DNA from 2 places in the Gallaecimonas xiamenensis 3-C-1 genome. Region 2 is predicted to be linked to the other one. Evidence: predicted binding sites of a transcription regulator. Region 2 holds the regulator's gene; the other holds the start of a gene.

Region 1 (7,572 bases), on a different contig from region 2:
ACGCCCTCTTCGCCAAAGACAAATAAAAAGGACGCACATCATGGTCGATAAAGCTTTGGGTGGCGCAGGCCTGCGGGGCCAGGTCGCCGGACAAACCAGCATCTGTACCGTCGGTACCGCCGGCAATGGCCTGCATTATCGCGGTTACGACATCGAAACCCTGGCCGCCAAGGCCTGCTTTGAAGAAGTGGCCTACCTGCTGCTGCGGGGCGAACTGCCCAGCCAGGGCCAACTGGCTGCCTACAAGGCCAAGCTCAAGGGCCAGCGCAAGCTGCCCCAGGTATTGTGCGAGGTGCTGGAGAAGATCCCTGCCGACGCCCACCCCATGGATGTGCTGCGCAGCGGCTGTTCGGTGCTGGGCAACCTGGAACAGGAAGGGGATTTTAGCCAGGAGATGGACGTGGCCGACCGCATGCTGGCCTGCTTCCCCGGCATCATCAACTACTGGTACCGCTTTAGCCATGATGGCGTGCGCATCGACACCGACTCCAACGCCGACAGCATCGGCGGCCACTTCCTGGCCACCCTGCACGGCAAGCTGCCCAGCGCCCTGCACGAGCAGGTGATGAACGTGTCCCTCATTCTCTACGCCGAGCACGAGTTCAACGCCTCCACCTTCACCGCCCGGGTCTGCGCTTCCACGTTGTCGGACATGCATTCGTGCGTCACCGCCGCCATCGGCTCCCTGCGCGGCCCGCTGCACGGCGGCGCCAACGAAATGGCCATGGCCATGATCGAAAACTGGCAGTCCGAAGCCGAAGCGGTGGACAGGCTCAGCGCCATGCTGGCCAGCAAGGAAAAGATCATGGGCTTTGGCCATGCGGTGTACCGCACCAAAGACCCGCGCAACGCCGTGATCAAGGAATGGTCCAAGGCCCTGGCCGACCAATTCGGCGACGACCGCCTCTATCGGGTGTCGGTGGCCACAGAGCAGTTTATGTGGGACCAGAAAAAACTGTTCCCCAACGCCGACTTCTTCCATGCCAGCGCCTACCACTACATGGGCATTCCCACCAAGCTGTTCACCCCCATCTTCGTGTGCTCCAGGGTGTCCGGCTGGACCGCCCACGTCATGGAACAGCGGGCCAACAACCGCATCATCCGCCCCTCGGCCGACTACACCGGGCCGGCCCCCAGGGACTTTGTGCCCCTGGCTGAGCGCGGTTAACCACAGGCGGCCCAAGGGCCGCCTTTATCCCCTTGGGCGGGTGGCTCTTGACAGGGGCCCAAGCCCCGCCCAGCTTCAATGCATTCTTGGTGATGGACCTTCGGCATGAACAGCCAGTACCGCAAAGCCCTACCGGGCACCGCTCTTGATTATTTCGACACCCGCGCCGCCGTCGAGGCCCTGGCCCCCGGCGCCTATGCCACCTTGCCCTATACCGCCAGGGTCCTGGCCGAAAACCTGGTGCGCCGCGCCGATCCGGCCAAGCTGGACGCCTTCTTGGGGCAGATCATCGGCCGCAAGCGCGACCTCGACTTCCCCTGGTTCCCGGCCCGGGTGGTCTGCCACGACATCCTCGGCCAGACCGCCCTGGTGGACCTGGCTGGCCTTAGGGACGCCATCGCCCAAGAAGGGGGCGACCCGGCCAAGGTCAACCCTGTGGTGCCGACCCAGCTCATCGTCGACCACAGCCTGGCGGTGGAACACGCCGGCTTTGAAAAGGACGCCTTCGAGAAAAACCGCGCCATCGAAGACAGGCGCAACGAAGACCGCTTCCATTTCATCAACTGGTGCAAGACCGCCTTTAAAAACGTCGACGTGATCCCCCCGGGTAACGGCATCATGCACCAGATCAATTTGGAGAAGATGTCTCCGGTGGTTCAGGCCAGGGACGGTGTCGCCTTCCCCGACACCCTGGTGGGTACCGACAGCCACACCCCCCACGTAGATGCCCTGGGGGTAATAGCGGTAGGGGTAGGGGGCCTGGAGGCCGAAAGCGTGATGCTGGGCCGCGCCTCCTGGATGCGCCTGCCGGACATCGTCGGGGTAGAGCTGCTGGGTAAACCGGCCCCCGGCATTACCGCCACCGACATAGTGCTGGCCATCACCGAATTTTTACGCAATGAAAAAGTGGTCGGCGCCTACCTGGAGTTTTTCGGCCAAGGCGCTGCCCACCTGACCCTGGGCGACAGGGCCACCATCTCCAATATGACCCCCGAATACGGCGCCACCGCCGCCATGTTCTCCATCGACCAGCAAACCCTGGACTACCTGCGCCTGACCGGCCGCGAGGAAAGCCAGGTAGCCTTGGTGGAAACCTATGCCAAGACGGCGGGGCTGTGGAGTGACGACCTTAACGAGGTGCAGTTCGAGCGGGTGCTGCGTTTTGACCTCTCCAGCGTGGTGCGCAACATCGCCGGCCCCTCCAACCCCCATAAAAGGGTGGCCACTGCCGACTTGGCGGCCCAGGGCATTGCCGGCAGCTGGGTAGAAGAAGAGGGCAAGATGCCCGACGGCGCCGTGATCATCGCCGCCATCACCAGCTGCACCAATACCTCCAACCCCCGTAACGTCATCGCCGCCGGCCTGTTGGCGAAAAACGCCGTCGAAAAGGGCCTGGTGCGCAAGCCCTGGGTGAAAAGCTCCCTGGCCCCCGGCTCCAAGGCGGTGCAGCTCTACCTGAAAGAGTCCGGCTTGCTGCCGTACCTGGAACAGCTGGGCTTTGGCATCGTCGCCTTTGCCTGCACCACCTGTAATGGCATGAGCGGCGCCCTGGACCCGGTTATCCAGCAGGAGATCATCGACCGCGACCTCTACGCCACTGCGGTGCTGTCCGGTAACCGTAACTTTGACGGGCGCATCCATCCCTACGCCAAGCAGGCTTTCCTGGCCTCGCCGCCGCTGGTGGTGGCCTACGCCATTGCCGGTACCGTGCGTTTTGATATCGAAAAGGACGTGCTGGGCACAGGCCCGGACGGCCAACCGGTGACCTTGAAGGACATCTGGCCGGACGACGCCGAGATAGACGCCATCATCAAGGCCAGTGTAAAGCCAGAGCAGTTCAATGCCGTGTATCAGCCCATGTTCGACCTGAAAGTGGACTACGGCCAAGCTGTAAAGCCACTGTACGACTGGCGCCCCATGAGCACCTATATCCGCCGCCCCCCTTATTGGGAAGGGGCCCTGGCCGGAGAGCGCAGCCTCAAGGGTATGCGGCCCCTGGCGCTGTTGGGTGACAACATCACCACCGACCACTTATCGCCGTCCAACGCCATCCTGGCCAGCAGCGCCGCCGGCGAATACCTGGCCAAGATGGGCCTGCCTGAAGAGGACTTTAACTCCTACGCCACCCACAGGGGCGATCACCTCACCGCCCAGCGGGCCACCTTTGCCAACCCCAAACTCATCAACGAAATGGCGGTGGTGGACGGCAAGGTGCAGCAAGGCTCCCTGGCCCGGGTCGAGCCGGACGGCAAGGTAATGCGCATGTGGGAAGCCATCGAAACCTACATGGACCGCAAGCAGCCCCTGTGCATCATCGCCGGGGCCGACTACGGCCAGGGCTCCAGCCGTGACTGGGCCGCCAAAGGGGTGCGTCTGGCCGGGGTGGAGGCCATAGTGGCCGAGGGCTTCGAGCGTATTCACCGCACCAACCTCATCGGCATGGGGGTTCTGCCCCTGCAATTCTTGGCTGGCAGCGACCGCCACAGCCTGGCCCTGGACGGCACCGAGACCTTTGATGTCACCGGCCAGCCCACCCCCGGCGCCCAGCTGACCCTGGTGGTACACCGCCGCAGCGGCGAGGTGCTGGAGGTGGCGGTGCAGTGCCGCCTGGATACCGCCGAAGAGGTGGCCATCTATCAGGCCGGCGGCGTGCTGCAGCGCTTTGCCCAGGATTTCCTGGCCGACAGCCGTAGCTAATATCAGCAGGCCGGCCCAGGGCCGGCCTTTGGGGAGTTTTCATGGCGTATCTTGCGCAACTTCGGGTGCCCGCTACTTATATGCGCGGCGGCACCAGCAAGGGGATCTTTTTCAACCTGGCGGATTTACCCGCTGCGGCCCAGCAACCGGGCCCGTTTCGTGACGCCCTGCTGCTAAGGGTGCTTGGCAGTCCCGATCCCTACGGCAAACAGATCGACGGCCTGGGCAATGCCAGCTCCTCCACCTCCAAGGCGGTGATCCTGGCCAAGGCCAGCCGCAGCGGTTTTGACGTGGATTACCTCTTTGGCCAGGTCAGCATCGACAAGGCCTTTGTGGACTGGAGCGGCAACTGCGGCAACCTGTCGGCGGCGGTGGGGGCCTTTGCCATCCACGCTGGCCTGGTCGACCCGGCCCGGCTGCCCAGCAACGGCTTGGCCGAGGTGCGTATCTGGCAGGCCAATATCCAAAAAGCCATCATCGCCAAGGTGCCCATCACCGACGGCCAGGTGCAGGAAACCGGCGACTTTGAGCTGGACGGGGTCACTTTTCCGGCCGCCGAAATCGAACTGGCCTTTGTGGACCCGGCAGACGGGGAAGGGGCCCTGTTTCCCAGCGGGCGCCTCGTCGACCAGTTGGAGGTGCCGGGGGTCGGCACCCTGGAGGCCACCCTTATCAATGCCGGCATCCCCACCGTCTTTGTACGGGCCGGCGACATAGGTTACAGCGGCACCGAGCTGCAAGAGGCCATCAATACTGACGCCGAGGCCTTGGCCCGGCTCGAGGCCATTCGCGCCCAGGGCGCCTTGCAGATGGGCCTAATCCAAAACCTGGCCGAAGCGGCCCAGCGCCAGCACACCCCGAAGCTGGCCTTTGTGGCGCCGCCGGCCAGTTACCAGGCCTCCAGCGGCAAGCAGGTTGCCGCAGCGGATATCGATCTCTTGGTACGGGCCATGAGCATGGGCAAATTGCACCACGCCATGATGGGGACGGCGGCGGTGGCCATCGCCACGGCGGCGGCCATTCCCGGCACCCTGGTCAGCGAGGCGGCCGGTGGCGGTGAGCGCCAGGCGGTGCGTTTTGGCCACCCCTCCGGCACCTTGCGGGTGGGGGCCGGTGCCCAGTACCTGGACGGCCAATGGACGGTGACCCAGGCGGTGATGAGCCGCAGCGCCCGCATCCTGATGGAAGGCTGGGTACGGGTTCCCCAGGAAGCCTTAGAAGCATGAAAAAGCCGCCCTTGGGCGGCTTTTTTACAGTTGCTGCCTGATGGCAGCCAGCATGGGACCGGCGGCCCGGTGATCCACGGCGATCGGTGTAAAAACACCATGGGATTCAAGGATCAGGGACGGAAAGCCGCTGATCCCAAGGTGGCGGGCCTTGGCAATTTCTGCCAACAGCCGTTGGCGAGTGGCTTCGCTGTCAAGGGCGCCGATAAAGGCGCCTTTATCCATGCCAAGGGCGGCTGCCAAGGCGGCCAGCACCTCGGTGTCCGAGGGGTTTTTCGCCTCCAGGTAATAGGCCTTTTGGATGGCCAGGGTCATCTGGGCTTCCAGGCCCTGGTCCCTGGCCAAGAGGGCAGCGCGGCAAGCGGGGTAGGTAGAGCGCCTGGGTTGGCAGTCTTGCCAGAAGGCAAAATTGAACTCGGTGCCCAGCTGCCCCTGGATGTGGCGCCAGATCTGTTGCAGATGCTGGGCCATGGCCTCTGCCATGGGCTGGTCGCTGTCCGGCGCCAGGCCGCCTAGGATAGGGGTCAGCTGCACATCCAAGGCCGCCAGGGCAGCTTCCAGCTCGGCTAAGGCCGGCCTGAAGGCCCAGCACCAGCTACACATGGGATCGTAGCCATACCAGAGTCGGGGTTTGTTCATTTGTGCCTCATAAAGCCATGTGATACTGCATCTTACCCTTTATGGGCCACCCATTGAGGACGTGACCTCGACTACTGGATAGGATACTGTATAAGCGTACAGTCAATCAGGAGTCATCATGGCCGTCGTTATTCAATACGTCGTGGTACGAAAGGGGATAGAGAAAATGACCTTCACCAGCAAACAGGAAGCCGATGCTTACGACAAGCTGCTCGACAGCGCCGAAGCCTTGGCCACCTTGCTGGAACAAGCCCCGGTCAATCTGGATGAGGAAGCCAGGGAGCAATTGGGCCTGTTCCTGGCCACCGAGAAGGACGCCCTGATGGCGGCCCTCAAAGGCAAGGCAACAGCGCCCAAAGCGCCTAAGGCCAAAAAGGAGACCTAATGAAAATCAAAGCGTTGGCATTGATGTTGGCAGCGGCCAGCCCCCTGGGCATGGCCATGGACAGGTATGTGTCTGTGCAAGGGGAAGCGACCCGCAGTGTGGTACCGGACCAGGTCAGCTTTTCGGTGGCCTTTAGCGCCGAAGGGCAGGACGCCGACCAGCTGCTCAAGGAAATTGAAACCAAGGCGGCGCCCTTTTTGGCCAAGCTTGGCGCCCTGGGTATCGCCGACAAGGACATTCAGGGCCATCGCTTTGAGGTATTTCCTCGCTACGACAAGGACAAGATGACAGGCCTGCGTGCCCAGCAGCGCTATCAGATCACTGTCCACGGCTTTGCCCTTTATCCCAAGGTGCTCAAGGCCGCCGTTGAAGCCAAGGCCGACCAGGTGGGCCAGGGCCAACTGGGTTATTCCCAGCAGGACCAGCTCTACCAGGAACTGTTGGCCGACGCCGTGCGCCATGCCCGTACCAAGGCCAAATTGCTGGCCGAAGCAGGGGACGCCGAACTGGGTAAACTGGTGAGCGTGGACGAGCAGGGCGGATACCAGCCCCCTGTAATGTACATGCGCACCCAGACCCTGGAAGCCAAAGGGGCGGCGGTGCAAACCGCCGGCGAGATGGACGTGCGGGCCAGTATCTCGGCCCGATTTGCCCTCAAGGACTGACGGCTGTTGTCGCATTTGGGCCTCTGTCCGGCAACGCAATGCTGGACAGGGCCTTAGCCGGTAAGTTATACCGACACCTTTACAATGGCCGTCAGGCAAACACTGAAGATCTATGAGCAATAAAGCTGCGTTTTACGCCGAACTGACCCAGATGAGCCTAGGGCTTATCGCAGGCGAGCCGGACCGGATCGCCAACCTCGCCAACATCAGCGCCCTTCTCAATGAACAATTGACCGACCTCAACTGGGTGGGTTTTTACCTGTTGCAGGGCGACACTCTGGTGTTGGGCCCCTTCCAGGGTAAGGCGGCTTGTGTGCGCATTCCCGTGGGTAAAGGGGTCTGCGGCACGGCCGTGGCCGAAAAGGCCACCCAGAGGGTTGCCGATGTCCACGCATTTCCCGGCCATATCGCCTGCGATGGCGCCTCCAATTCCGAGATAGTAGTGCCCCTGGTGGTGGACGGCGATATCATCGGCGTCTTGGATATCGACTCGCCGTCGTTCAACCGCTTTGACGCCGAAGACGAAGCGGGTCTCGATGCCCTGGTAGCTGCCCTGGGCCAAGCCCTCGGCAAGACTGGCAAATAAGCCGCCAGTCCTTTTAAAATACGCCTCTACGCGCAGGCCCCAAGGCCCGTGTATCTGGCAAAGGAATTCTCATGGAACAAACTGAAAGCTCGATCAAACTTCCCGACACTAAGGCCGTGATCGCCTTCCTGGTTGAAACCTTTCCCGCTTGCTTTACCCAGGAAGGTGAAGCTAAGCCGCTGAAAATCGGTATCTTCCAGGATCTG
Region 2 (7,572 bases):
AGCAGGGCGGCCAGCATGCTTTCCCGGTCGGGCAGCCGTGGCCCTGTCATCACCAGGCGCTGACGGGAAAAATGCACCCGGGCCACCCGAGCCAGCTTGTGGGCCAGGCCGTCGTCGCTGGTGACCCTGTCGTCCAGCAGGTTACGCAGGGATACCGGGCGGGCAAAGCGGATAAAGTTGTCGCGGCCGTACAGGGCCACTACCACCATTTTGCGCAGCCAGGACGGGGAGTCGTAGTCCGACAGCATGGACCCCAGCAGGGACGGGTTCTCATGGCCCGGCTGGCGGCCCCAGAACAGGGATACCGGCAGCAGCTGGATATCCTGGTCCTTGTTGTCCCGCAGCACCGACAGCAGCCTGGTGATGTCGTCCCGGAAGTTACCGTGGCGACGGCGGCGGGTCAGCAAGGCCACGGGTTTGTCCAGGAACAGGCTGCGAGGCAGGCTCTGGCCGTTGAGGCGCAGAGGCTCTGTGGGGTCCGGTAGACCCAGGGCAAAGCAGGCCCGGCGCACCGCCAGCACGTCAGAGGCTGAGGCGGTCTTGAAGGCATAGACTATGGGCTTGGCCGGGTCTATCCGCAGCTCCTTGAGGGGATCTTGCGGGACCAGCTTGCTTTTAACGGTCAGTGAAACAGGCCATTTAAGGGCCTTGAGCAGAAAACTCGGCAGCACAGATGTGATTCCCGGTGGAAGTTAGCCGGCCGGCTAGGTTAACAGAAGTCTTTGTCAAAGTCTTTTCCTGCGCGTTAACCTTAGCGCAACTGTCCCAGGTGGATCTTTAGATGTCAGACACCGTCTACCGCCCCCACTTGTCGGCCCTGGAGCGGGTCGTGGCCCTGGGGGGCGGCCATGGCCTGGGCCGCATGCTGTCGGCCCTGAGTTTCCTCGGCCCCCGCCTTACCGGCATTGTCACCACCACCGACAACGGTGGCTCCACCGGCCGCTTGCGCAGCAGCCACAGCTGCATCGCCTGGGGGGATGTGCGCAACTGTATCAACCAGTTGGTCACCCAGCCCTCCACCGGCAGCCGCCTTTTCGAGTACCGCTTCGAAGGGGAGGGGGAGCTTAACGGCCACAACCTGGGCAACCTCATTCTGCTGGCCCTGGACGATCTGTGCGTGCGCCCCCTCGAAGCCATTAACCTGGTGCGCCAAGTGATGCGGGTAAAATGCGAGTTGCTGCCCATGACCGAGCAACCCGCCGACCTGTTGGCGGTGGCCGCCAATGGTGAAACCCACCTGGGGGAAGTGCACGTGGACGCCCTGGCAGCTATGCCCAGGGAGTTGACTCTCTCGCCCATGGTGCCGGCCACCCGTGAGGCCCTGGACGCCGTACGCGAAGCCGATCTGCTGGTACTGGGGCCGGGCAGTTTCCTCACCTCGGTGCTGCCACCCCTGTTGCTGCCGGACCTGGCCGATGCCTTTCGCCAAAGCCGGGCCCTGAAGGTGTGGGTAGAAAACCTCGGTACCGAGCAGAGCCCGGTGCGCACCCTCAGCGCCGGTGGGCGCCTGGCCTGGCTGCAGCAGCGCTTGGGGTTTAGGCCGGTAGACTGGGTACTGAGCCCGCCAGGCCTGGATTGGCAGGGGTTACCGCCGGGAGTTAGGCGCCTGGAGGTCAGCTTGGCGTCATCGCAGATCTTTTACCGCCATAACAGGGCCGCCCTGGCCAACGGCCTGGAAAAGATCCTGGCCAACTGTGGATAACTCTGGGGATTATTGTCCTGGTCCTGTGGGTGGTGACGGCTGTAGCCCAGGCGCCTTGCGATCTGCAAAGAACTGGATATACTGACAGTTACTGTAAATAAAACCAGTTGAGAGTGCCCATGCGTCCGCTTACCCCGCGCCAACAGCAAATCCTGGAGCTGATCCGTGACCGTATTTCGGCCAGCGGCATGCCGCCGACCCGGGCCGAGATCGCCCAGCAGCTGGGGTTCAAGTCGGCCAACGCCGCCGAAGAGCATCTCAAGGCCCTGGCCAAGAAAGGGGTAATAGAGATACTGGCGGGCACCTCCAGGGGCATCCGCCTGCTGGAAGACGAAAGCGCCAACGATGAAAGCGGCCTGCCCCTTATCGGCCAGGTGGCTGCCGGTGAACCCATTTTGGCTACCCAGCATATCGAGTCCCACTTCCAGCTGGATCCTGACTTTTTCCACCCCAGGGCCGATTTCTTGCTGCGGGTCAAAGGGGAAAGCATGAAGAAGATCGGCATCATGGACGGCGACCTGCTGGCCGTGCACAAGACCACCCAGGCCCGCAACGGCCAGGTGGTGGTAGCCCGGGTGGAGGACGAGGTGACGGTCAAACGACTGGAGCAGTCAGGGCACCAATTACGGCTGATCGCCGAAAACGACGACTTTGAGGATATTTTGGTGGATCTGCGGGAAACCCCGGTCACCATCGAGGGCTTGGCGGTAGGCGTTATTCGCAGCGGCAGCTTCTAAATTTCCTTTTCAAAAAACAACTTAGCCATAAGGCCGCGAGCTGGTCCGAGTTCGCGGCCTTTTGCTATTTATCTGTTCGAGTTACTGGACTAAGTGCCGGATATTGATTAAGTCTTAAGCAGAACAACAGAAAGTCGTGCCGGATAAGAATCGATTACAGGCACACCCTGCATCCAGAAAGCAAAGCCGTATTCTTGTGGTCGATGCGGGTTGGCGGGGGAGAGCTTTCATAGAGCTTGGCGGTACTGTGCAAGGCTCTTTTCCAGACGTTTGCGGTACGCAAATGGACGGAGGAGATGCACGTGAGCAGCAATCACCGTGTCGGCGGCTTGTTGGCGCTGGCCTGCGGCTGCCTGGCGTTGGGAGCCAGGGCCGACGGCTACAACATGACCGAAGGGGTTACCGAATTCAGCCAGCAGGTCTACGGCCTGCACATGACCATTTTCTATATCTGCTGTGCCATTGGCGTCCTGGTGTTTGGCGTCATGTTCTACAGCCTGATCCGCCATCGTAAGTCCAAAGGGGCCCAGGCTGCCGACTTCCACGAGTCCACCAAGGTGGAGATCCTCTGGACCCTGATCCCCTTCATCATCTTGATCGCCATGGCGGTGCCTGCCACCCAGGCCCTGGTCAGCGGTGACGATGACGGTGCCGGCAAGGCCGACCTGACAGTGCAGATCACCGGCTCCCAATGGAAATGGCATTACCAGTACCTGGGTACGGATGTGGGGTTTTATTCCCTGCTGGCTACCCCCAGGGATCAGATAGCCAACCGCCTGCAAAAGGGTGACAACTACCTGCTGGAGGTGGACAGGCCCCTGGTTCTGCCCACCGACCGCAATATCCGCTTCGTCATCACCTCAGAAGACGTGATCCACTCCTGGTGGCTGCCGGCCTTTGCCGTCAAGAAAGACGCCAACCCAGGCTTTATCAACCAGGTGCAGACCCGTATCAAGGAACCCGGTATCTACCGTGGCCAATGTGCCGAGCTGTGCGGCAAAGACCACGGCTTTATGCCCATAGTGGTGATTGCCAAGACCCCTGGGGATTTTGACCAGTGGCTGGCCGGCGAACAGGTTCGCATCGCCGAGAAGAAAGCCGAGGAAGACAAGCTGCTGGCCATGAACAGGTCCATGGACGAGCTAATGGCCCAGGGCGAGCAGCTCTACAACGGCCACTGTGCCATGTGCCACCAACCCAATGGGGCAGGGCTGCCGGGGGCCATTCCCGCCCTCAAGGGCAGCGCCATCGCACTGGGCGATCTCAACGGCCATCTAGATATCGTTATCAACGGCAAGAGCGGCACCGCCATGCAGGCCTTCGGCAAACAGCTCAGCCTGTCTGAGTTGGCCGCCATCATCACCTATGAACGCAATGCCTGGGGCAACGACACCGGCGACGCCGTCCAGGCCGCCGATCTCCATCACTTTATCCAGGGCACCGCTCAGTAGGAGGCACGCATGCAGGTCAGCAGAGAAATGGATGCTCAAGGGGGCGTAGGCGCCAGCGAGCATCATGACGAACATGCCCACCATGGCCCGGCCAAGGGGCTGATGCGCTGGGTAACCACCACCAACCACAAGGACATCGGCAGTCTCTACCTCTGGTTCAGTTTCATCATGTTCCTGATCGGCGGTTCCATGGCCATGGTGATCCGCGCCGAGCTGTTCCAGCCAGGGCTGCAACTGGTGGAGCCACAGTTTTTCAACCAGATGACCACGGTGCACGGCCTTATCATGGTGTTCGGTGCGGTAATGCCGGCCTTCGTGGGCCTTGCCAACTGGATGATCCCCATGATGATCGGCGCGCCGGACATGGCGCTGCCGCGCATGAACAACTGGAGCTTCTGGATCCTGCCTTTCGCCTTCACCATCTTGCTGTCCAGCCTCTTTATGGACGGCGGTGGCCCGGCTTTCGGCTGGACCTTCTATGCCCCTTTGTCCACCACCTATTCGTCTGATTCCACGGCGCTGTTTGTATTTTCGGTCCACATCATGGGGATCAGCTCCATCATGGGGGCCATCAACGTCATAGTGACCATCTTCAACCTCCGTGCCCCCGGCATGACCTGGATGAAGCTGCCGCTCTTTGTCTGGACCTGGCTTATCACCGCCTTCCTGCTGATCGCGGTGATGCCGGTGCTGGCGGGGGCCGTGACCATGGTGCTCACCGACAAATACTTCGGCACCGACTTTTTCAATGCCGCCGGTGGCGGCGATCCGGTGATGTTCCAGCACATCTTCTGGTTCTTCGGGCACCCCGAGGTGTACATCATGATCTTGCCGAGTTTCGGCATCATCAGCGCCATCCTGCCTACCTTCGCCCGCAAGAAGCTGTTCGGCTATTCGTCCATGGTCTATGCCACCGCCAGTATTGCCGGCTTGAGCTTCGTGGTCTGGGCCCACCATATGTTCACCACCGGCATGCCGCTGTTTGGCGAGCTGTTCTTCATGTACTGCACCATGCTGATCGCGGTGCCCACCGGGGTGAAGGTGTTCAACTGGGTGGCCACCCTCTGGAAGGGGTCCATCAGTTTCGAAGTGCCCATGCTGTTTGCCCTGGCCTTCGTGGTGTTGTTCACCATAGGGGGCTTTTCCGGGCTGATGCTGGCCATCCCCCCGGCGGACTTCCAATATCACGACACCTACTTTGTGGTGGCCCACTTCCACTATGTACTGGTGACGGGGGCCATCTTCTCGATCATGGCCGCCGCCTACTACTGGCTACCCAAGTGGACCGGGCACATGTTCGACGAAGGCCTGGCCAAGCTGCACTTCTGGTGCTCGCTGGTTTCGGTGAACGTGCTGTTCTTCCCCATGCACTTTCTGGGGCTGGCCGGTATGCCGAGACGGATCCCCGACTACGCCCTACAATTTGCCGACCTCAACAAGATAGTGTCCATCGGCGGCTTTGCCTTTGGCCTGAGCCAGCTCATCTTCCTGTGGGTGGTGATCAAGTGCATCAAGGGCGGTAAGCCGGCCAGTGACCATGTCTGGGAAGGCACCGAAGGGCTGGAGTGGACCCTGCCAAGCCCGGCTCCCTATCACAGCTTCACCACCCCACCGGAGATCAAGTGATGGCCGGCGACGCCAACAGCAGGTTGGTCAAGAAGCTGCTGTTGGGGGTGGCGCTGATGTTCGGCTTTGCCTTTGCCCTGGTGCCCCTCTATGACGTTTTTTGCCAGGTGACCGGCATCAACGGCAAAACCGGGGGCGCCGTGGCGGCCCCCAGCCTGGACATGGAAGACGACAGCCGGGTGATCACCGTCGAGTTTGTTGCCTACATCAGCGGTGACCTGCCTTGGGAGTTCAAGCCGGAAGTGACCCGGGTCGAGGTGCATCCCGGCGAGCGCAAGACGGTGCAGTTCTACGCCAAGAACCTGGCCAACCACGAAATCGTGGCCCAGGCCATCCCCTCGGTGGCGCCGGGGCTAGGGGCCAAATACTTTCACAAAATTGAATGTTTCTGCTTTAACCGCCAACCCCTGGCGGCCAAGCAGGACACCCAGATGGGGCTGCTGTTCTTCCTGGACCCTGAGCTGCCGCCTGAGATCCAGACCCTGACCCTCTCCTACACCCTCTACAACCTCAGTGCGAGGGAGAACTCATGAACCAACACGAGCATTACTATGTTCCCACCAGCTCCATCTGGCCCATAGTGGGCGCCCTGGGGCTCTTTATGATCGCCTTTGGTGCCGGCCACTACGTGCCGGAAGTTACCCAGGGCAAGGAAGGCTTCGGCGGCTGGCTGTTGTTGGCGGGGCTGACCACCATAGTGCTGATGTGTTTTGGCTGGTTCGGCACCGTTATCCATGAATCCATGAAAGGGCTCTACTCGGCGCAGATGGACAGGTCTTTCCGTCAGGGCATGAGCTGGTTCATCTTCTCGGAAGTGATGTTTTTCGGGGCCTTCTTCGGCGCCCTGTTCTATGCCCGCATCTTTGCCGTGCCCTGGCTGGGGGGCGAGTCCAACAACATCTTCACCCATGAACTGTTGTGGCCGGACTTCGCCGGCACTTGGCCTGTGGCCGCCACCCCCGGTGGTAAGGAAACCGAGATCATGCCCTGGCAGGGGCTGCCCCTGTACAACACCATCATACTGCTCAGCTCCTCGGTGACGGTGCACCTGGCGCACCTGAGCCTGGAAAAGGGTAAACGTGGTCCCCTTAAAGCCTGGCTGGGGTTGACCATCCTGCTGGGAGCCGCGTTCCTGTTCCTGCAGGCCGAAGAGTACATCCACGCCTACACCGAAATGGGCCTGACCCTGCACGCCGGCATCTACGGCAACACCTTTTTCATGCTGACCGGCTTCCACGGCATGCACGTCACCCTGGGCACCCTGATGCTGCTGGTGATGTGGCTGCGCATTCTCAAGGGGCATTTCAGCCCCCACAAGCATTTCGGCTTTATGGCGGCCAGCTGGTATTGGCACTTCGTGGACGTGGTCTGGCTCTGCCTGTTCGTGTTCGTCTACGTGCTCTAGTGCGGGGTGGAATGGGGCTGGATAACGCCGGTGGCGATAAGTACAACCACCAGCCCCAAGACCAGGATGGAGATCAGCAGGCGGCGGCCCAAAAAGCGGGTCATCTGGCCCTGCTCACCCTGGCGCAGCATGGCGAACAGGGCCCGAAACAGGCTAAGCACCACATACAAAAGCAGGGCAACGATAAGGATTTTGACAAGCATGGGGGTGCGGTGAAATTGGTTGTGCCATGGCTAATCACGCTAGGCCTGCTGGCACTATTGTGCAAGTTGGCGTTCTGGCAATGGCAGCGAGCCGAGGAAAAGACGGCTCGGCTGGCCGACCTGGCTGCCCGGCCGACCCTGAGCCTGGCACAAGCCCTGGCCAAGGGCGACCCCAACGACTGGCCGGTGCAGGTGGTGGGTGAATGGCTGCCTACCGCCGTACTTTGGGACAACCGCACCCTGGACGGCCAAGTGGGCTACGACCTGCTGCAAGGGCTGGCCACCGCCAAGGGGCCGTTGCTGGTCAACCGGGGCTGGCTGGCGGCGCCGGCCCGGCGCGACCAGTTGCCGCACTTACCCCTGGCCAGGGGTAAGGTTCGCCTAGATGGAGAATTAAGGGTACCCACCCCGACTCTGGCCCTGGCCGACAACGTCCCTGAAGCCCTTG

Evidence for each region. The regulator LexA, encoded in region 2, represses DNA repair genes until DNA is damaged. The targets are predictions, from matches to a motif close to TNCTGTATGTACATACAGNA.
Region 1: B3C1_RS11505 (YebG family protein) is a predicted target of LexA. The motif match lies at 5,815-5,834, and genes of this name have one in related genera.

The regions. Positions count from the first base shown of each region.
Region 1 covers NZ_AMRI01000015.1:47,548-55,119, reverse strand. Annotated here, with positions in the region: gene prpB (methylisocitrate lyase) at 1-26, shown strand, start outside; gene prpC (bifunctional 2-methylcitrate synthase/citrate synthase) at 41-1,168, shown strand; gene acnD (Fe/S-dependent 2-methylisocitrate dehydratase AcnD) at 1,274-3,865, shown strand; gene prpF (2-methylaconitate cis-trans isomerase PrpF) at 3,907-5,091, shown strand; gene B3C1_RS11510 (DsbA family protein) at 5,116-5,730, opposite strand; gene B3C1_RS11505 (YebG family protein) at 5,849-6,115, shown strand; gene B3C1_RS11500 (SIMPL domain-containing protein) at 6,115-6,780, shown strand; gene B3C1_RS11495 (GAF domain-containing protein) at 6,893-7,366, shown strand; gene proQ (RNA chaperone ProQ) at 7,438-7,572, shown strand, end outside.
Region 2 covers NZ_AMRI01000002.1:98,691-106,262, forward strand. Annotated here, with positions in the region: gene plsB (glycerol-3-phosphate 1-O-acyltransferase PlsB) at 1-671, opposite strand, end outside; gene yvcK (uridine diphosphate-N-acetylglucosamine-binding protein YvcK) at 782-1,702, shown strand; gene lexA (transcriptional repressor LexA) at 1,822-2,439, shown strand; gene coxB (cytochrome c oxidase subunit II) at 2,736-3,890, shown strand; gene ctaD (cytochrome c oxidase subunit I) at 3,900-5,516, shown strand; gene B3C1_RS01765 (cytochrome c oxidase assembly protein) at 5,516-6,049, shown strand; gene B3C1_RS01770 (cytochrome c oxidase subunit 3) at 6,046-6,921, shown strand; gene B3C1_RS20420 (DUF2909 domain-containing protein) at 6,918-7,124, opposite strand; gene B3C1_RS01780 (SURF1 family protein) at 7,146-7,572, shown strand, end outside.